Regions from separate parts of the Neobacillus sp. Fa239 genome, predicted to be linked through region 1. Evidence: riboswitches for the same ligand, from Rfam matches in the RefSeq annotation. Region 1 holds a riboswitch; each other region holds the start of a gene.
What was found. Region 1 has a riboswitch for S-adenosylmethionine ahead of ACZ5XR_RS11430 (O-methyltransferase). Riboswitches for the same ligand answer to the same signal wherever they lie in the genome.
Positions count from the first base shown of each region.

Region 2: linked by a shared signal. The riboswitch ahead of ACZ5XR_RS03255 (methionine ABC transporter ATP-binding protein) and the one ahead of ACZ5XR_RS11430 (O-methyltransferase) in region 1 are both predicted to bind S-adenosylmethionine.
Region 3: linked by a shared signal. The riboswitch ahead of ACZ5XR_RS23080 (methionine ABC transporter ATP-binding protein) and the one ahead of ACZ5XR_RS11430 (O-methyltransferase) in region 1 are both predicted to bind S-adenosylmethionine.

Region 1 is NZ_AP041611.1:2,379,874-2,386,781, forward strand. Features, by position in the region: gene ACZ5XR_RS11415 (hypothetical protein) at 262-714, opposite strand; gene ACZ5XR_RS11420 (TMEM164 family acyltransferase) at 830-1,117, opposite strand; gene ACZ5XR_RS11425 (DUF2339 domain-containing protein) at 1,074-1,415, shown strand; SAM riboswitch class I at 1,629-1,737, shown strand; gene ACZ5XR_RS11430 (O-methyltransferase) at 1,849-2,436, shown strand; gene ACZ5XR_RS11435 (Ger(x)C family spore germination protein) at 2,654-3,742, opposite strand; gene ACZ5XR_RS11440 (GerAB/ArcD/ProY family transporter) at 3,739-4,827, opposite strand; gene ACZ5XR_RS11445 (spore germination protein) at 4,858-6,357, opposite strand; gene ACZ5XR_RS11450 (DoxX family protein) at 6,664-6,908, shown strand, end outside.
Region 2 is NZ_AP041611.1:698,801-705,708, reverse strand. Features, by position in the region: gene ACZ5XR_RS03270 (DMT family transporter) at 1-270, opposite strand, end outside; gene ACZ5XR_RS03265 (threonine aldolase family protein) at 320-1,429, opposite strand; gene ACZ5XR_RS03260 (methyltransferase) at 1,445-2,053, opposite strand; SAM riboswitch class I at 2,258-2,361, shown strand; gene ACZ5XR_RS03255 (methionine ABC transporter ATP-binding protein) at 2,438-3,478, shown strand; gene ACZ5XR_RS03250 (methionine ABC transporter permease) at 3,468-4,130, shown strand; gene ACZ5XR_RS03245 (MetQ/NlpA family ABC transporter substrate-binding protein) at 4,190-5,020, shown strand; gene ACZ5XR_RS03240 (FbpB family small basic protein) at 5,085-5,207, opposite strand; gene ACZ5XR_RS03235 (amino acid permease) at 5,348-6,745, opposite strand.
Region 3 is NZ_AP041611.1:4,640,306-4,647,213, reverse strand. Features, by position in the region: gene ACZ5XR_RS23115 (acetyl-CoA C-acetyltransferase) at 1-471, shown strand, start outside; gene ACZ5XR_RS23110 (acyl-CoA dehydrogenase family protein) at 517-2,301, shown strand; gene ACZ5XR_RS23105 (arsenate reductase family protein) at 2,505-2,861, shown strand; gene gcvH (glycine cleavage system protein GcvH) at 2,956-3,339, shown strand; gene ACZ5XR_RS23095 (toprim domain-containing protein) at 3,530-3,886, shown strand; gene ACZ5XR_RS23090 (thioredoxin family protein) at 3,897-4,205, shown strand; gene ACZ5XR_RS23085 (hypothetical protein) at 4,313-4,663, shown strand; SAM riboswitch class I at 4,797-4,903, shown strand; gene ACZ5XR_RS23080 (methionine ABC transporter ATP-binding protein) at 5,047-6,075, shown strand; gene ACZ5XR_RS23075 (methionine ABC transporter permease) at 6,065-6,733, shown strand; gene ACZ5XR_RS23070 (MetQ/NlpA family ABC transporter substrate-binding protein) at 6,748-6,908, shown strand, end outside.

The sequences.
Region 1 (6,908 bases):
CGCTATTTTCAGTTCAATTTCCAAATTAAGAGAAAATTCTCCGCTAATTTAACTTACTCCCAACCGATAAGAGAGGACCCAGAAAAGGGAATCAGCATTTTTTTATCAGGTAGCCATTCAGGCAACCAAAAATGGCTCAGTGAACTGAGCTATTTTATTTTTATTGCAAAAACAGATACAAAAGGCAGTGCAAATGGGCTACATTCGGGTTTCGCGACAGGACACTGAACCCGTTATCTTTTGACAGCTCTTTTTAGTTGGTTATTTCCTCCTTCTTTTGAAAAATAAATAAATGATCCCGAATAATAAAATGACTCCGATAACATACAGCAATAAATGGATCATCATATATTTCTGATGATCAATTTCCCCGCTGCCCGCATATTTGCCGTTAAATGTAGCTTTAATAAATGATTCCTTACCTTCTTTAATGGCAATTGCTTCTTTTACTGATACACTTCTGATTTCATAGTATTCCGTTCCTTTAGGAAACTGATTTGAAAAATTCCCACTATAAGTGCCTTCCAGGTCTGAATACTTCGTTACCTCCCCAATTTTCTTACCGATTTTATTGGGTTCTATATGGGTTTCTGAAACAACATAGACATTCCCATCGTAGACAACAAAAGGGTAGGCCCAACTTGCATAAGTTGTATTAGTAAGAAAATAACAGCTAGTTAGAAAAACGAATAATAGACTTATAATCTTTCTCAACTTCATCCCCCCTGTAAAATGAGACGGACTCCAATGCAAAATCGTTTCAAATCAAAATGGCAATGATGATGAGAGCAAGGCAGAAGGGGAAGGATAAGCCCTTTTTACAGTGAAATCAGGCAGACATATTTTCTTTTTGTTTCTTATAATGGAAAAACGGAAGCAGCAGGATAAAAAATAAAAGCAGTGCGACTCCTTCCTGTGAAAAGATATACCATGGATAGGGTCCCAAAAAATCCAAAGCTGAGCCATGCAATGGTTTGTGCGACAAAAACATGTAATTCCCGTTCGTAAGCTTATTTACCAATGCCTTTATCAAGAAGCTTATTCTGCCAAGGGATACGAGAAAAGACATCCAAATGCCTTTAACGATTGCGATAGCCGCCTTAAGTGTGGTATTCATAACCCATGTAACCGATTATTTCACGTTCCATAGCACCGATAACATTCAGCATCTGAGTGTATCCTTCGTGTGGGCGCTTTATGCGATTCTCTCTGTGGTGTTCGGCCGCGTACGGAAACATGTGGTCTTGCAGCGATTTGGGATCATTTTTATCTTTGTCTCGCTTGGCAAAGTATTATTGGTGGATTTTCTTGCGGTATCGATTTTCATCCGTGCCATCCTTTTCTTAGGATTAGGGGTATTGGGACTGTTGATGTCGAGAATGTTTTATAGCAAGAAGGAGAAGCAAGATTCATAAAATAATAGTCCATAAAATACCTTTAACTTTTGAATGCAATCACTTTATTTTCACCTAATGCATTAGAAATAATTGCTATTTTATTTGTATGGTAAAAGTATCGTTATTAAACATTCTTTATTAGTGTAGGCATTCTATGTGTATTAAAGGATTGCTTTTTTTGTATAAACTGTGCAATACTTAATATAAATTAATGTAATCTCATAAAAATAATTCTTATCCAGAGAGGTGGAGGGACTGGCCCTGTGAAACCTCAGCAACCCCTGATTTTTTCAGGAAGGTGCTAATTCCAACAGAGGTAAAATACTCTGTTAGATAAGAGGTCAATATATTAATGCAAAGGCCTCTTTTATTAAGGGGCTTTTTTTGTTCCCTAAATATATGTCAGGCTCATTGAATGGAACTGAAACATCTGTTAAGGAAGAAGGGAAGTATGAGCATGGAAGAAAGCAATGATTTGAAAGTGCCATCAGCCTACGAGAAAATATTACAAGAATCTAAGCTATTTGGCTTCCAGCAGTCATGTGATAGAAAAACTGGTTTTTTGCTCAAGGGATTGGCAGCTTCAAAAACAAAAGGAACCTTCTTAGAGTTAGGAACGGGTGCTGGGGCATCTGCTTCATGGATTATAGAGGGAATGGATGAAGATAGTACACTTACAACAGTGGATATAGATGGTAGTGTGCAATCAATAGCAAAGAAGTATTTGGGCGATGACAGAAGAGTTTCGTTCCGTTGTGAGGATGGGGCGGTTTTTATTCAAAACATGTCAGAGCGGTTTGATTTTATCTTTGCGGATACGTGGCCGGGAAAATTCGAGTTATTGGACAAAACATTAGATCATTTAAACGTAGGAGGTTTTTATGTTATTAAAGATTTGCTTCCGGATTCAAAATTGCCGGAGTTATATAGAATCAAAGCGCCAAAACTTGTTCAGACTCTACGGAATAGAGCAGATTTAGTCATAACCGAAGTCGATTGGTCTACTGGGCTGTTATTGGCAATCAAGACCAATGTATAATTTTGAAAAAAAACTGTTACTTTTCCATTTATCTAGGTAGTACCGCCTTAAGCTTTAACACAATTGAATATTTAGCCATACTGCACTTCCAATGGTTAGCTGTGTCTAACAATTGGAGGTGCAGTTCATTTTGAATGTCTTTTTATCTACCCATCTTAGTTGGGTATTTGGTAGTAAGTCTAATGCAAAAATGCAATCTTTGCATCAGATTCGATGGTTATTGGGTAGCTCCAATTTCTAGTATATGCACATCGACTTTCAGACGAATTGGCACTTCAGGATACTTCTGACGCCATTTATCAGCCTCCCAATCTCGTCTTTGACTTCTAACAAAATCCCCAATTTGGAGGGGATCAATCTGTAGTTTTTGAAATGTATGTAATAAAGATTTTCCTGTACTAGTAATTTGCTGCTCGAAGCTTTTCTCGAGATACAATCGATTTTTTTCTGTTAGGTTAAAACCTGAGTATTCTGTAACGATTCCATCCATTGTCAAATTGATTGTTATCTCAGGTTTTTTTGTACTGCCGCTAATTTCATAGCGAACTTTCGAACCTTGGTTTCTCACGGCTGCGTATGAATGATTCTCCATTTTTACTTGATAGACACCCTTATTGGCATTACCAACCATCAATCGAAAGATCGGCATTTGTTTCAAAGGGAGTGTTGCTACAAAGTGGTCTTTTCTAAATAAAGCTAAACCAGAAATTTTTATACGCTCCATATTTTTTTTATTTTCTTTATACGTTTTAAAGAGTGGCATATACGGATCCATTCCTTCTCCCAGCATAGCATATTCAAACTGATGCAGGTGGGTTTCGGGAAGGAAGCCGCCTTGTATGTTACCATTGATCATCTGATTTAAAAAGATTCCTTTTTCCTCGTTCGAGCTGAAATCTGATTCCAGTAAATCTTTTGCCTGCCCGTCCACGATCGCTAAATAGATTTTACGTGACATCTTAGGATCTCGTAGAATCGTATCCATGCTTCTCATTAAACCATCCTTAGCCAAATCTTTACTACAAAGAACAACTGATATTTTTGCGTTGGAAATAGGTTTGTTATTCTCTGTTTGCAACACCTGGCTAGAGTTTTTCAATGTGTAGTCCGAAAATGTATATGTCGTGTTCAAGACAGATTGATTAGACTGAAAAATAGGAACAGCTATTGTATATTGGAGTTTATTGTTTTGGGTTTTATCAATTCCCATTACTATAGGCATTGCAATTTGATCGACAATCTCTGCTTGCGTACAAGCAGATAATGTAAGGAACGGAGCCAGCAAGAAGATGATTATCCGTTTCATGTTAGGCTTCTTACTTCCTTTCTTAAAATATGCAAAATATATAACAAAGGAATATAAATATACACTAGGTACAATCCAGCCGTTGACACGAAAGAAGATACAGCATCGATATTTCGTTGATCTGGCATAAGACAAATAATAATAAAGATTACGAGCAAAAACACGGGGATAACTACATATTGTTTTACTGTAAACAATAGCTTTGTTGCGCGGCTAGCAGCCCAAAGCGATAAACTTAAAATAGGAAACACCCGTAATAGTTGAAATGATATCCCAATAAATTCAAAGCGTTCAACCGCAGACAGTTGAACAAATCGAAAGAATGCCAAAGTAGGCCAAAATTCTTTGACTATCTGTTTTTGGGTACAAAAAGCCAATGTAAGAATAACTGTAATCAGATAAAGTATAGTTGTTGCTAGATTGGCAAGATATACCCATTTTTTTGATTTACTTGGTGTTTTTATAAAAGGGTAGCACATCAGTAAAATTTCCACACCGAGATAAGAAAATGCCATGTGCTTTGTTGATTTAACAATGTCTATGATTGAGTGTTGGAGAATGGGTGTTAAATTGCTAAAATGCAAATCCTTTATAAATAATGCATAAATAGAAAATAAAATATAATTAAGAAGGCTAAAAAAGCAAATCCCTACAATAACTCGAAACCCTCCTGAAACGATATAATAGGCGAGAACAAGCAGAACTAACCCCACTACCCAAGTTTTTAACTCGGGAAACACCCATACCTGGACAAGCTCAATAAAGGTTCTTAAAACTGTACTACCAAGTAAGAGCAAATATACAATGAAAAAAATACTCAGTAGCCCTCCAATCCATTTGCCTAGAAGTTTTCGGTGAATATAGACAAGATCACCTTGGTGGGTATCGAGAATTTGATATATCATCCAAATGATAATATGGAAGCTAATCCCGGTTATTAACACAGTAATCCAAGCATCCTGCCCGACTATTTGGACAAGCCCTCTTTGAAACGAGAGATAACCCAGTCCAAACTGAACACTGTGAATAATAAAAAATGCTAGAAAAGGCGACACCAAAAATCGCTCGTTTATCTGTACACTCATAGTTTATGAACCCTAAATGTGCTAAGCCTGTTATTCATCGATATCAATCCTTACTTTATCTTTCTTTGCTTTTGCATTTTTTCCATCAAACGCCCTAGGATTCTTAGTTCGAAAGAAGCCTGGGCGAAAAGAAAAGTGGGAGAAGGGAGCTCTCACCAGAGAATCTTCAAAGTCCGTTGTACGAAGTGGATAAAAGGGAACCAAATAAGGTATACCAAGTGATTTCAACCGTAACAAATGACAAAGGATAAACATTCCGCAAATTAATATCCCCAAAATTCCCCATTCTTGTGCGGCGATGATAAAGAAAAAACGCAGGACCCGAATGGTATTGCTCATTCGATAAAGAGGGGTGGTAAATGAAGCTAAAGCTGATACAGCCACCAAAATCAGCAAGATATTGCTAGATAGAGACGCTTCGACAGCGGCAGTACCAAGCACAATGCCTCCAACGGTACCGATTGTGCTTCCTCCTCTTTTAGGTAATCGTATGCTGGATTCACGTAATAACTCAATGGATATTTCCATAACAATCACTTCAACAAAAGGTGAAAAAGGGATATTTACCCTTGATGAGATGATTGTTTTCAGTAAATTATTGGGAATAATTTGAGAATGGTGTGTCAATATCGCAACGTATAAGGAAGTTGCTACAATGGAAAACATTACGCCAAATATGCGTATTAACCTTAAAAACGAAGCGATATTCCAAGGTAGATAGTAATCTTCATATGCCACAAAAAAACCCGCTAGAGGTGCTGGACCGAGAATTGCATTTGGAGATCCATCAACAAGTACGGCAACTTGCCCATATCCGAGTAAGGAAGCAACACGATCCGGCCGCTCAGTTTCAACTAATTGAGGAAACAGAGATTTCGAGTTATCCTCAATCATTTGAATTAACATAGTACTATCCATAATAAAATCAAATTCAATGTCCATTAACCTTTGGGTCATGGTATTTACGTATTCTTCGTTTGTAATACCATCGATATAGCAAATCATTACTCTTACTTTCGAGAGCTCACTAATAATAATTTCCTTAAATCTAAGGTTGGGAGTGGGTAATCGTTTACGAAGTAGATTCATATTACGGTCAAGTAATTCGACAAAAGCTTCTTTTGGTCCCACAACACTAAATTCGACCTCTGGTGAATTTATTTGACGTCCTTCAAAAAAGGATGCCTGAACTAGGAGGCATTCATGCTCGCTAAACTGAATCAGTATGTTTCCGCGTAAGATTTTCTCTTCTATTTCTTTCCAGTCACAGGAGATCTTTTTATCAGTGATTGGTATCTGTTCGTATAACTTGCTCAAAGAAGTAACAGATTCGCTATTCAGATAAGGAAGGATGTCCCGATGCAAGACTTCAGGGTCAATTAATGATCTATAATAACAAATAGTATAAGGCTGAGGTTTATTTTCTTGATGGTAATGAAGAAAGTCTGCCGATTTCTTTAACTCCTGTAATTTAACTGAGATGGTCATCGCTTGTTGCTCACTCTTTTTTCCAAACCATTCGTTTCTCAATATTCTCACCTGATACCCCGTATTTTGTTTAGTAGTATGCTAAAAAGGCAAACCTATTCATACCTCTTAATACAGAGAACGAATAAATTGGAATGCCGTATGATTCGAAAATTTCACGTACGGTTACCTATCTGTATTAATAAAACACAATTCGAATACTAGATAAAAAAACAACCCAATAACCATAAATTGGGCTGTTTTTTTTGTTGACACAAAATATATCCTAATGTTAGGATAAAATAGTCCTAAGATTAGGATATATAATATTAGGATAAATTATATTAGGGTAAAGGGAGAGAAATATAAATGACTGTTTTATCAATTATTCTCCAAGTTCTATTAGGATTAGGATTCCTAATGTTTGGATTTATGAAGTTCGGTTCAAAGCAAATGGTTGAAGGATTTACACATTATGGGTATCCAGGATGGTTTAGAGTATTTACAGGATTAGTGGAACTTATTTCGGCTGCTTTAGTTATTGCAGGTATTTGGAATGAAACATTGGCTGCTTGGGGTGGATTATTAATAGCTGTAACTATGATTGGGGCTAT
Region 2 (6,908 bases), 1.7 Mb from region 1:
GGAAATGGTCGTATACCGATAAGCTTGGAAAAGGAGAATCCAGTTAAATCCGATCGCGGCACCGGAAAGGATTAACAGGAGGAAATTTTCTTTTAAAGCTTGAATGTCAAACTTTTGTCTCGCCAATACACTTGCGACAATTAAAAAAAGGCTGCCAATTACTCCCCTTAGAAGCGCAATTTCACTTGAAGATAGATTGATATTCTTGACGAAAACACCAATACTTCCCCAAATAAGCATGGCCGTAATAATTTTAAATTTACCTTGCACTTTTGCTCCCCCTTTCCTGATGATTTTTGGCTGAATGAATTTTTGTGTCTTATTGCCTACTAAACATTTTCAATTCTCGCATTCTTTCATCAAGCATACGAAACAATTCTTTTAAATCTCCTTTTGGAACGCTGCCAAATCGATCCCCAATGCTTGCTTCATAAAAACAGGTGCCCTTAGTAGTATCTTTCAAATTGCCAGTTAAACCAATATCACTTTTCTCATAAAGTTCTACCAGAATGGTTTCAATCTCCTCTTTTGGAGCATCAAAATGAACATGAAACATATTGGAAACCGGCTTTAGTGGAAGTGTTTTAATTGCATGACATTGATTAAAATGGCCTGCAAGTTCTTTTGCTTCCCGGTAATACTGCTCCATTTTCGCGATCCTTTGATCAAAATAAAAATCTGCACTAATTATATACGGATAAAGGCTGATTAAATCCCCACCATGACGCCTTTTCCAAACTTTCGATTCCTCAATAAAATCCTTTTCTCCTGCCAGAATCGCCCCTGCAATTCCGCCAATTCCTTTATAAAATGACACATACACACTATCAAACAGACGACAAATTTCAGCAGCTGACTTTTCATAGTAGGGAAGAATTTCAAATAACCTTGCACCATCCAAGTGTAATTTGATTCCTTTCTCATGACAATAAGCCGAAATCGATTCCAGAGCTTCATAATCTGGTAATTGACCGCCAATCTCACGCTGGGGCAGTTCAAGCAATAAACAAGCAATATCCTCTTTAAGCCCAACAACATCTTCTAATTGAATTAAACTGTCTTGATCAGCAAGCAAAATCGGTTCAATATGATGCAGCTCTTTTAATCCGTCCTCTTCATGGATTTCCAAATGGCATAACGGATGGTAAGCGACTTTCTTTATTCCTTTTTGATCACACCAAATTCTTAAAGCAATTTGCTGGGCCATCGTACCACTAGGAAAAAATACAGCTGTCTCCTTCCCTAAGTAATCAGCCATCTTCTCTTGGAACTCCTCGATTATTTTTCCTTTCCCATAGATATCGCTTTCCTGCAAACCATCAAAATCATTGAAAGCTGCTAGTAATGTTTGAATGTCTCTTGGGTCATGCCCGACCACTTGATACGTGGTTTGCTTAAATGCTTCTAATAATGGATTTTTTTCGTTCATGTGAATTCTCTCCCTCTAATAAGACAACCTATAGATTAAAAATCGTTCATTTGAATTATGTTCATATAAATCCGGCAATATAACTTCCTGTTTGAATTCAAAAGGGGTTTGATTTTCCAGAAAATAAATATAATCCTCTGAAGGGTAATATAAAACCAGTTCTATCTCCCGATGGGACTTCTCCACAGAAAGTAAGATATTCTTTATGATTCTCATAAAAATTTGGATGGTAAATGGATTAAAAAAGTAAAAGCAATTATCTAACGATCTAATTTCATACTCTTCCGCCAAGCAGCAATAAAAGTGTATTTTATTCTTGGCATCAATGTGTTTCTTAAGATAATTTTTTTGATTTTGGACAGCCTCTTGATAGAGAGCCTGGTTCATTTCAATGCCGGTCACATTGGCATTCCATAAATAATGAATATAAAAAATTAAACGTCCTTTACCACAGCCAAAATCAACGATATGATCACTGCTTTTCAATTCATATTGGTGAAATAAGGTTTCAAGGGCACTATAAGGTGTCGGCTCGTAGCGATGATAGTGCAATGAGGTTATAAATCCCTTTTGTTCTCCTCCCGTTTTGATATTCAGCACTCCATCTAAAAACTTTTCTTTCATTGCTTGACCTCTATTCAGGTGAAGTAGGATTCTATCTATTATGATAAATGATTTTTCTGAAATAATGCCAATAGATTTACTAAAAATTAAAAAATCATCAATTGAAATTAAAATTATCGGATTACTAATATTTTTTTAAAATAAAAAGATTGACAATAGTTTAATAATTTATTAACATCATAAATAAGTTAAAAACAGCTGAATAACTTATCCAGAGAGACTGAGGGACAGGCCCGATGACGTCCAGCAACCTTCATTAATGAAAGGTGCTAATTCCTGCAGAGTGACTTCATTCTGAAAGATAAGGTTGAGATAGAAAAGCCTCTTTCTGATTGAAGAAAGAGGCTTTTTCGTATATAGGTGCAAACAAAGGGGATTGATATAATGCTTGTTTTAGACGATGTACATAAAATTTATGGAAAAGGCAAAGAGAAAAAGGTAAGTGCCTTAAAAGGAATTAACCTTCGCGTTGAGAAAGGTGAAATTTTTGGTGTGGTAGGATTCAGCGGGGCAGGAAAAAGTACACTGATTCGTTGTGTAAATCTGCTGGAACGGCCATCTTCCGGGAAAGTGCTCATCAATGGAGTAAACCTTTTATCCTTGGCGCCAAAGGATTTACGCAAGCAGCGTAAAAAGATTGGCATGATCTTTCAACAATATAACTTATTAAATTCGAAAACGATTTTTCACAATGTGGCGATGCCGCTTATTTTAGAAGGCACACCTAAAAATGAAATTAAAGAGAAAGTCACAAAATTACTAGCATTTGTTGGCTTGGAGGATCGGATGAATCATTACCCAGATCAGCTGTCCGGTGGTCAGAAGCAAAGAGTTGGAATTGCCCGCGCGCTGACAACTGACCCTGATATTCTCCTATGCGATGAAGCTACATCGGCACTTGATCCAAACACGACCGAAGCCGTTTTAGAGTTATTACGAAAGGTACGAGATGAATTTGGCGTAACCATTTTAATGATTACCCATGAGATGAATGTCATCCGTGATATTTGCGATAAAGTTGCGGTTATTGAAGACGGGACCATCGCGGAGCAAGGATCGGTCATCGACGTGTTCACTGAGCCAAAAACAATGATCGCCCGAAGCTTTGTGAGGACCTTCTTAAACGATAATATTCCAAAGTCCGTACAAAAATTAATTAATGAAAGCAGCCAGTCAAGCTCCCATGGCATTTACCGAATTATTTTTAAAGGCAATTCAACCAATGTCCCATTAATCTCAAATACGGCAAAGCACTTTTCAATCGATTTAAATGTTCTTCACGGGATGGTAACAGAGCTTCAAGGTCAGCCATTCGGAAATTTACTTGTTGAATTCAAAGGTGATAAAGAAGAAATTCTTCGCGCCGTTCAGTATATTCGAGACAATGAAGCTGTTATTAAGGAGGTGTCTGAAGATGCCATTTGATTGGTCCTGGTTCTGGCCAGAGTTTTTAAGTTCAATTGATCAAACACTTTATATGGTCGTTGTAGCTCTGATTATTTCGGTCATTATTGGAATTCCAATAGGTGTGATTCTGGTAATTACAAGAGAGAACGGCATTTTGCAGAATAATATTCTATTCAATATTCTTAATGTCATTATTAATATCTTTCGATCCATTCCATTTATTATCTTAGTAGTGGCAATTATTCCATTTACTAGATTAATCGTGGGAACTGCAATTGGCACCACCGCGGCAATCGTACCGCTCGTGCTCTATACGGCCTTTTATATTGGCCGATTAGTAGAGAACTCCCTTCTCGAAGTCGATAAAGGCACTATTGAATTAGCGCAGGCATTGGGAGCAACTCCCTGGCAAATCATTTGGAGATTTCTTTTGCCGGAAGCACTTGGTTCGATCGTTTTAGCCTTAACCATCGCTACCATTGGATTAATTGGCGCATCTGCCATGGCTGGTGCTGTTGGTGGCGGCGGGATTGGTGATTTAGCGATTACTTATGGGTATAACCAGTTTAAAACCGAGGTTATGATCATAACCGTTGTAACCCTCATTGTAATGGTTCAGCTGGTTCAATCACTCGGCAACCTGCTCTCCAAAAAAATCAGAAGAAAATAATTGATGATTGAAGGTTATCCTTTTTCATAATAAAAAAACATATTAGGGGGAATTTCAAAATGAAGAAATATTTAGTTATTTTGTTAGGTTTATTTCTTTTGTTAGCTGGATGCAGTTCAAAAACCAGCTCAGACAGTAAAACGATTAAAGTAGGAACATCGAGTTCAGAAACACCTACATGGGAATTAGTTAAAAAGCTGGCAAAAGATAAAGGGATTGACATCCAAATTGTAAAATTTGATGATTATGTCCAGCCAAACCTTGCTTTGGACAGCGGCGAAATCGATTTGAATGCATTCCAAACAGTCGTCTATTTTGATAACTTCAGAAAACAGCGTAATCTAAAATTATCTGCTGTCGGTACCACTTCTATCTGGCCAATGGGGATCTACTCTAAAAAAGTTAAAAACATCAGCGAAATTAAAGATGGAAACCAAATCATTATTCCGAAAGACCCTACGAATCTAGGAAGAGCACTCTTATTAATGCAAAAATCTGGATTGATAACGTTAAAACCTGGTTTTGATGGATCAGGCGGTTTAGAAAATATCGCAAGTAATCCACATAATCTAAAAATCACTCCTGTAGATGCAGGACAAACACCACGTGGCTTAGACGATGCTGCTGCTTCGATTATCAACTGTGATATGGCGATCAACGCTGGCTTAAACCCAACATCTGACCCAATTTTTAGAGAAGATGCTTCAAATAAAGCATATGTAAACATTATTGCTAGCCAAACAAAACACAAAGATGACAAAGCAATTAAAGAAATCGTTGATATCTACCATTCCAAAGAAGTAACAGACTTTATCAAACAACACTTCAAAGGGGCAGCTGTTCCTGTCGTAAAACCAATTTCTTATCTTGATGGGTACAAACAAAATTAGTAAAAAAGGGGTCAGTCCCCCGGCGCTTTAAAGCGCCGGGGGACTGACCCCTTTTATAAAACTGCTATTTTTCAGCATGTCTTTCTTCGATTCTTGCTTCTATTTTTTCCAATGCTTTTAGATCTCCTTTAATTTCCTGCTTATTATCTATAACCAATTCTTTAAAACTTAATTTACGTTTTCTCATCGAATTCTCCACCTTTCTTTGATTCTATTATATACATGGTGGAAACGATAGAATCGCTAGATTTATTACAATTTTTTGAACTTTTAAGCAAAATATAAAGCCTAGTTTTTTAGACTAGACTTTTTGTTTGTTCTGTATAGTTAACTTGCGATATTTTTATGTGGTTTAGTATCGGAATTGTCTAATGGAACACGATTTCCCATTTTAAAGATATAGAAACATGCCACTACGATTGCAAGGAAAATCAACCCAACAAATAAGGATAAACGGGTTCCAGGGTTAAAGTACATTCCCACTAAAACAGTTACTAAAAATACCATTGTTGCATAGTTACTGATTGGCGCAAGAGGCATTTTAAACGGATGGCTTGCCATTTGATCTGCATGCTCTTTTCTAAATTTCATCTGACTAATAATTAGTACAAACCAAGGCACCATACCTGGTAGAACGCTGGCACTATAAACATAAAGGAATAATTGCGGCGGAGCGAAATAGTTTAACACAACTCCAAACACTAATCCGATGAGGGTTGCCCAAATACATACGGTTGGAACTCCGTTTCCTGAAACTTTTGCAAAGCTCTTCGGAGCTTGCCCATTCATTGCAAGTGTATAAAGCATCCGTCCTGCACTGAAAATACCGCTGTTAGAACCGGACATTGCTGCTGTAATAACAACAAAATTGATGATACCTGCTGCAGCTGTAATACCAATCTTAGCAAAGGTCGAAACAAACGGGCTTCCGATTGTTCCTAGTTGATTCCAAGGATAAACGGTAACAATGATAAAAATAGCACCAATATAGAAAATTAATATACGCCAAATGATATTATTAATCGCTTTTCTCAAAGTCTGGGTTGGATTTTTCGCTTCACCTGCGGTAATCCCTATAAGTTCAACCCCTTGATAAGCTCCAACAACAAGAGATAATGCAAAGAAAAATCCTTTAAAGCCGCCTGTGAAAAAGCCGCCATGTTTCCAAATATTCGATAATCCAAGAGCATGTCCATGATTTCCTAAACCAAAAAAGATCAAGCCGATACCCGCAATAATCATAAGACCAATTGTTACGACTTTAATAAGTGCAAACCAGAATTCAAATTCTCCGTAAAATTTAACGGACACTAGGTTTGCAGCACCTAGGATGACCAATGCAATCGCACCCGGAATCCATTGAGGCAGATGAGGGAACCAATAATTCATGTACATTCCTATTGCCGTGATTTCGGCAATTCCTACTGCAACCCATTGGAACCAATAACTCCAAGCCGTCAAGTAACCAGCCAATGGATGAATATACTTATGGGCAAAGGTCGCAAACGATCCGGTGGTTGGATTTAAATAGAGCATTTCTCCCATTGAACGCATGATAAAAAAGATAAAAACACCAGCAATTGCATAAGCCAGCATTACGGATGGGCCTGTCCATTTAATCGTACTTGCTGAACCCATAAATAGCCCAACACCAATGGTACCGCCCAAGGCAATCATCTCAATATGCCTTGCCTCTAGTCCTCTTTGTAATTCCTTATTTGACACGTAAATCCCCTCCTGATGCAATAATTGATGTTTACTAAGAACGAATTCATGTTTATTACTAGCCACAATTCGCCGATGATAAATTCCTTTTTTCTTGGTAGATGTTTCAACTTTCAGCAAAAAAACATTTTGGACAATCAAAAAAATAAAACATAGCAGCTAA
Region 3 (6,908 bases), 2.3 Mb from region 1:
GTAACAGGCTCTGTTACGGCTGGAAATGCGTCACAAACAAGTGACGGCGCGGCAGCAGTCATGGTCATGGACCGGGAAAAAGCAGAATCACTTGGGCTTAAGCCATTGGCAAAATTTCGATCGTTTGCAGTGGGCGGCGTTCCACCGGAAATTATGGGGGTGGGTCCTGTTGTAGCGGTGCCAAAAGCGTTGAAACTGGCGGGACTTGAGCTTTCAGATATCAGCTTGTTCGAATTAAATGAGGCATTTGCATCCCAATCCCTGCAAGTCATTCGTGAACTTGGCCTAGATGAAGAGAAAGTAAATGTAAACGGAGGCGCCATTGCTCTTGGCCACCCGCTTGGCTGTTCAGGAGCAAAGCTAACATTGTCACTTATCCATGAATTGAAGCGCCGAAATGAACAATTTGGTGTGGTAACGATGTGTATCGGCGGCGGAATGGGTGCTGCAGGAGTATTTGAACTTCTTTAAAAAATAGGGGCAAAATACTTGGCCCCTTTTAGGAGGAATTTAGAAATGGCCAATCAAACGGAAAAAATCATTAAAGGCGGAAGCTTTTTAATTGAAGATATTCCTTGCGATCGTGTTTTTACTCCCGAGGACTTTACCGATGAGCAAAAAATGATTGCGAAGACCACGGAAGATTTTGTGGAAAATGAAGTGCTGCCACATGTTGAATTCTTAGAAAAACATGAATTTGACCGTACCGTAAAACTTTTAAAAGAAGCGGGCGAGCTTGGGCTTCTTGCGGCAGATGTCCCTGAAGAATACGAAGGATTGGGATTAGACAAAGTCAGCTCATCCCTAATTACAGAGAAAATGGCGAAGGCTGGCGGCTTCTCGCTCTCTCACGGTGCACATGTGGGAATTGGCTCACTTCCCATTGTTTTGTTTGGAACCGAAGAACAAAAGAAAAAATATTTACCTGCCCTCGCATCAGGTGAAAAATTGGCTGCTTACGCCTTAACAGAGCCGGGTTCAGGTTCGGATGCACTTGGCGCTAAAACAACAGCAAAATTAAACGCCGAGGGTACTCACTATATCCTGAACGGTGAAAAGCAATGGATTACCAACGCCGGTTTTGCCGATCTATTCTGTGTATACGCCAAGGTGGATGGAGAGCACTTTACAGCCTTTATCGTAGAAAGAGACTTCCCGGGTGTTTCTACAGGTGCAGAAGAGAAGAAGATGGGGATTAAGAGCTCTTCGACTCGTACCTTGATTCTTCAGGATGTCCCAGTACCAAAAGAAAACCTCTTAGGCGAATTTGGCAAAGGCCATGTCATCGCTTTTAATATTTTAAACATTGGCCGTTATAAACTGGCGGTCGGAGCAGTTGGCGGTTCTAAAAATGCCTTTGCAATGACTGTAAAGTATGCAAATGGGCGCCAGCAATTCAAAACGCCGATTTCTCAATTCAATCTGACAAAAGAAAAATTCGGTACGTTGGCATCGAAGATTTATGCAGCAGAAAGCTCCGTGTATCGTACGATAGGATTGTATGAGGATAACCAAGGCAAGCTATCAACTGAGGAATCAAAGGACATTAAATTAGTCGCAAATTCGATTGCAGAATATGCGATTGAGTGCTCCTTAAATAAATTCTTTGCAAGTGAAGTTCTTGATTACGTTGTTGACGAAGGCGTGCAAATTCATGGTGGATACGGCTACATGCAGGAGTACCCAATTGAAAGAGCCTACCGTGACTCACGGATCAATCGGATCTTTGAAGGAACAAATGAAATCAACCGTCTCCTTGTACCCGGAACCTTTTTGAAAAAGGCGATGAAAGGCGAGTTGCCGTTATTCCAAAAAGCATTACAGCTACAGGAAGAATTGATGATGTTAATGCCGGAAGATCCAGGCGATGAGCCGCTTGCACAGGAAAAATATTTAGTAAGAAATGCCAAGAAAATTGGCTTATTGGCTGCTGGTTTAGCGGCTCAAAAATATGGCAAAGCACTTGAAAGAGAACAAGAGGTGCTTTCCAACATAGCCGACCTCATCTCGAATGCATATGCAATGGAATCTGTTGTGTTACGCACGGAAAAAGCGATTGCAAAAGCAGGTTTGGAAAAGAACAAACAAAAGCTTCTTTACACACAGATTTTCTGTCAAGAAGCCTTTAATGAACTGGAGCAGATTGCCAAAGAAACCTTGGTGGCTATCGAACATGGAGATATTCTTCGAATAATGCTCTCCTCGCTAAGAAAATTAACCCGCCACACACCAACCAATGTCATTGTGAAAAAACGCGAAGCAGCAGATGTAATCATTGCAGCTGAACGATACCTAGTTTAATTCAATGGGGCCAGACCCCCGCCGCTTTAACGCATTACCGGAGCGGGGGTCTGACCCCTGTCAATTTTGAATGGCGGAAAAATGCAATATTTATTTAAAATTGTCGTATTATTATGCTTTTTTCTATTAGGAATTTCGACTTTAATGTGGTAATATTCAATTGTTACGTTTGTTTAATTAAGGAAAAATCGGCGGTGAAACAGATGTCTATGATTTTTTACTGGTACCCGAAATGCGGTACTTGTCGAAAAGCAAAGAAATGGCTGGATGATCATCATCTTTCCTACAAAGAAATACATATTGCTGATAATCCCCCTTCAAAGCTTGAGCTGGAGGATTATTATCAAAAAAGCGGTTTAGAATTAAAGAAATTCTTTAATACCAGTGGCCTAAAATATCGGGAATTAGGTATTAAGGACAGATTAAAATCTGCAACTGAAGCCGAGCTGCTTGATTTATTGGCTTCAGACGGGATGTTAATCAAAAGACCAATTTTAACGGATGGGAATAAAGTTACGGTTGGTTTTAAAGAAGAAGAGTATGAAAAAACGTGGTTGTAAGCGTTTTAATGCGTGCTTTTCCGATTATTAAACAGGGAAATCGATTTTTTTATCGATGATAGATTTAAGAATAATTTATGGAGGGATTTTCGTAATGAGCACACCAAAGGACTTACGTTATTCAGAAGAGCATGAGTGGGTAAAGGTTGAAGGGGAAAAAGTACGTGTTGGGATTACTCATTTTGCACAGCACGAACTAGGAGATATCGTATTCGTTGAACTTCCTGAAGTGGGCGATGAAGTAACTGCTGATGAAGCATTTGGCAGCGTGGAATCCGTTAAAACAGTTTCTGAACTTTATGCACCTGTAAGTGGTAAGGTGGTTGAAATAAACGAAGATTTAAGTGACAACCCTGAATTTGTTAACGAATCTCCATATGAGAAAGCATGGATGATTGTTATTGAATTATCTAATAACAGCGAATTAGATAAGTTAATGTCTGCTGAACAATATGAAGAAATGATTAATGAAGATTAATCAATGGACGGGAAGCGCCTTTTTAGAAGGTGCTTTTCTTTTTTTTACCATTATTTCAATCAAAAGATAAGGGTAAGCTAAAATAATTAATTATTTTTGGACGAACATTCATAAATGGGATACACACGTTATATGTATAAGTAGAATATGTTAACATTAAACCAACAACTCCATTATAAGGTGATTAATTATGAGTGACTCGTATGTTGACAAGGTTCTAATTGTGGAAGGAAAATCAGACAAAAAAAAGGTAAAAAGTATTGTGAAGGAACCGGTTGAAATTATTTGTACAAATGGAACGATCAGTATAACCAAATTAGATGAACTGATTGATTTTCTTGAAGACAAAGATGTTTATATTCTGGTGGATGCCGATGAAGCAGGTGAAAAGCTGCGCAAACAATTTAAAAGGGAATTTCCTCATGCGGAACATATCTATATTGACCGGATGTATCGTGAAGTAGCCACCGCCCCTGAACATCATCTTGCCACTGTATTGCTTGGGGCAAATATTGACGTTCATACCCAGTATTTAGAGAATTGCTGAGCGAATTGTTATGAAGGAATGGAACAGAGAAGAATACTCTTCATTCATGGAAAATCAATCATCCGGCCTTGTTTACTTTTATACGCCATTATGCGGTACCTGTCAGGTTGCTTCGAGAATGCTTCAAATTATTGAGGAAATGGTCCAAGTCCCAATGGGGAAAATGAATATCAATTTCTACCCAGAGCTCGCCAAGGCACACGCGGTTGAAAGTGTTCCGTGCCTATTGTTCATTCAAAATGGAATGGTGGCAGAGGTATTGTATGCTTTCCATTCAGTTCCTTACTTACTAGAAAAAATAAAATATTATTTTAACTAAAAAAACAGATGCGAAACATCTGTTTTTTTTGTCGAGCGATTATTAAAGGAATTCCTGGTGTTATACGGAATATAGATAGTATTGCCTATAGACCGGAGTGATGAGAAATGATTGATTCTATTCGTTGTTTTCTTCTTAAAACAAAAGAACATCGACATGTCCTTCAATTAATAAAAGAAACGGATTCTATCATGATTAGCTTCATCTCAAACAACGAAAGCATCACATTGTCCTTAAAAAATGGCGAAATCACATTGCTTCACGATTCAGAGGAAATGTTCAATAGATATGAAATTTATGGTGATTTCTCAGCCATTGAGCAGCTCCTTACCGGCAAGGAACGATTAAGAAACTTGGTCAAAAGAGAGAAATTGTCGATAGTGGCACCGTTTAGAAGGATCCTCATGCTGGAGTCGCTTTTTTATTTAACAAAAGGGACCGACGTTGCTTCAGCCTAAAAAATACCAGAATAATTTTTCAGAAAATGAGAAAATTCCGTTGACACTCATTTTTTTCCGTGGTACGATTGCTTTCGTGATAAAAAATTGCTTAAGTCATTTAACGTGTTAATTGAATATAGTTGTTGAAAAGCTCTTATCAAGAGAGGTGGAGGGATGTGCCCGATGAAGCCCGGCAACCGTCAATGTTTATTGAAATGGTGCCAATTCACACAAAGCATTTGCTTTGGGAGATGGGAGAAAGGTTCTATTTATAATGCCTTTCTGCCTGTGCAGAAAGGCATTTTTATTTTTCTAAAATAGAATGTTTTAATAAAAATTTCAAACCCTATATTTAAGGAACACTGTGTAAATGGATTTGACGGATAAAAGAAGGTGATTCAATGATTTCGATTAAAAATGTCCGAAAGGTTTTTCCATCGAAGCAGGGGCAGTTAAAAGCAGTAGATGATGTCAACCTGGAAATAAACGAAGGAGAAATTTTCGGTGTAATTGGCTACAGCGGAGCTGGGAAAAGTACGTTAATTCGTATGCTGAATGGTCTGGAACTTCCTTCTGAGGGATCTATTACCGTGGCTGGCCGAGTTATTTCACAAATCAAAGGCAGTGATCTTAGGAAAGCTCGCCAAGAAATCAGCATGATTTTCCAACATTTTAATCTGCTATGGTCAAGGACAGTGAGTGAAAATATTGCTTTCCCATTAGAAATAGCGGGTGTCAAAGGACCGGAAAGAGCTAAAAGAGTAAATGAACTGATTAAACTAGTTGGTTTAGAGGGAAGAGAAAATGCTTATCCATCGCAGCTAAGTGGCGGACAAAAGCAAAGAGTCGGCATAGCAAGAGCGCTGGCGAATAGCCCGAAGGTGTTACTATGCGATGAAGCAACCTCAGCACTAGATCCGCAAACGACAGATTCAATTTTGGATTTGCTCGTTGATATTAATAAAAGATTAGGTTTAACGATTGTGTTAATCACCCATGAAATGCATGTTATCCGTAAAATCTGCCATCGGGTCGCAGTCATGGAAAACGGGAAAATTGTTGAGCTTGGTCACGTGCTGGACGTATTTAAGAACCCAAAAGCTCCAATAACCAAAAGATTTGTTCAGCAGGTTACTGAGCCCGAAGAAACGAAAGAAACAGCCGAGCATCTTCTTGAGAGGTATCATTCGGGTCAAATCGTTCAGTTGACCTTTATCGGGGAGGCGACCGAACAGCCGGTGATCACTAATCTAATCCGAGCGAATGATGTGACGGTTAATATCCTGCAAGGGAAAATATCGCAAACCCAAAGTGGTTCATATGGTACCCTGTTCATTCATCTCGATGGCAGACGGGAAGCAGTCGATAAAGCCATTGACTTTATTCGCACGCAGAATGTTGGCGTGGAGGTGGTAACAAATGAACAGTAATTATTTTCCGAATGTCGATTGGCAGGCAATGTGGGAGGCAACAGTCCAAACGCTTTATATGACTGCGGTTTCGGTACTGGCAACCTTTATTTTAGGAATCTTGCTTGGGTTAATTCTATTCCTGACATCTTCAGGGAATATGTGGCAAAATAAGCCGATTAACGTGGTCATTAGTGCAATAGTGAATGTCTTTCGGTCCATCCCGTTCATTATCTTAATTGTCTTATTAATTCCTTTTACAAACCTATTATTTAAGACAATGATTGGTGAAACCGCAGCATTACCAGCACTGATTATTGGGGCAGCTCCGTTCTATGCCAGAATGGTTGAAATCGGTCTTAGAGAAATTGATAAAGGCGTTATTGAAGCGGCAAAGTCAATGGGTGCCACAACGGGCACAATCATTTGGAAAGTGCTGTTGCCGGAATCGATGCCGGCGCTTGTTTCAGGTATTACCGTTACCGCCATTGCTCTTGTCAGCTATACAGCCATGGCCGGAGTCATTGGTGCAGGAGGTCTTGGGAATCTTGCCTACCTGCAAGGTTTTGAACAAAACCAAAATGATGTCACTTTTGTGGCAACGATTATTATTTTGATTATCGTGTTTGTGATTCAGTTTATTGGTGATGCATTTACAAAAAAATTAGATAAAAGATAAAAGGTGAGGTCAACATGAAAAAATGGATTAGTTTAGTATTAGCGTTATCATTAGCCCTTGTATTAGCAGCATGCGGAACATCCAGCAACAATTCTTCAAGCAGCAGCGATAAAGGGTTAACAAAATTAGTGGTAGGAGCTTCAAGTGTTCCCCATGCTGAAATTTTACGTCAAGC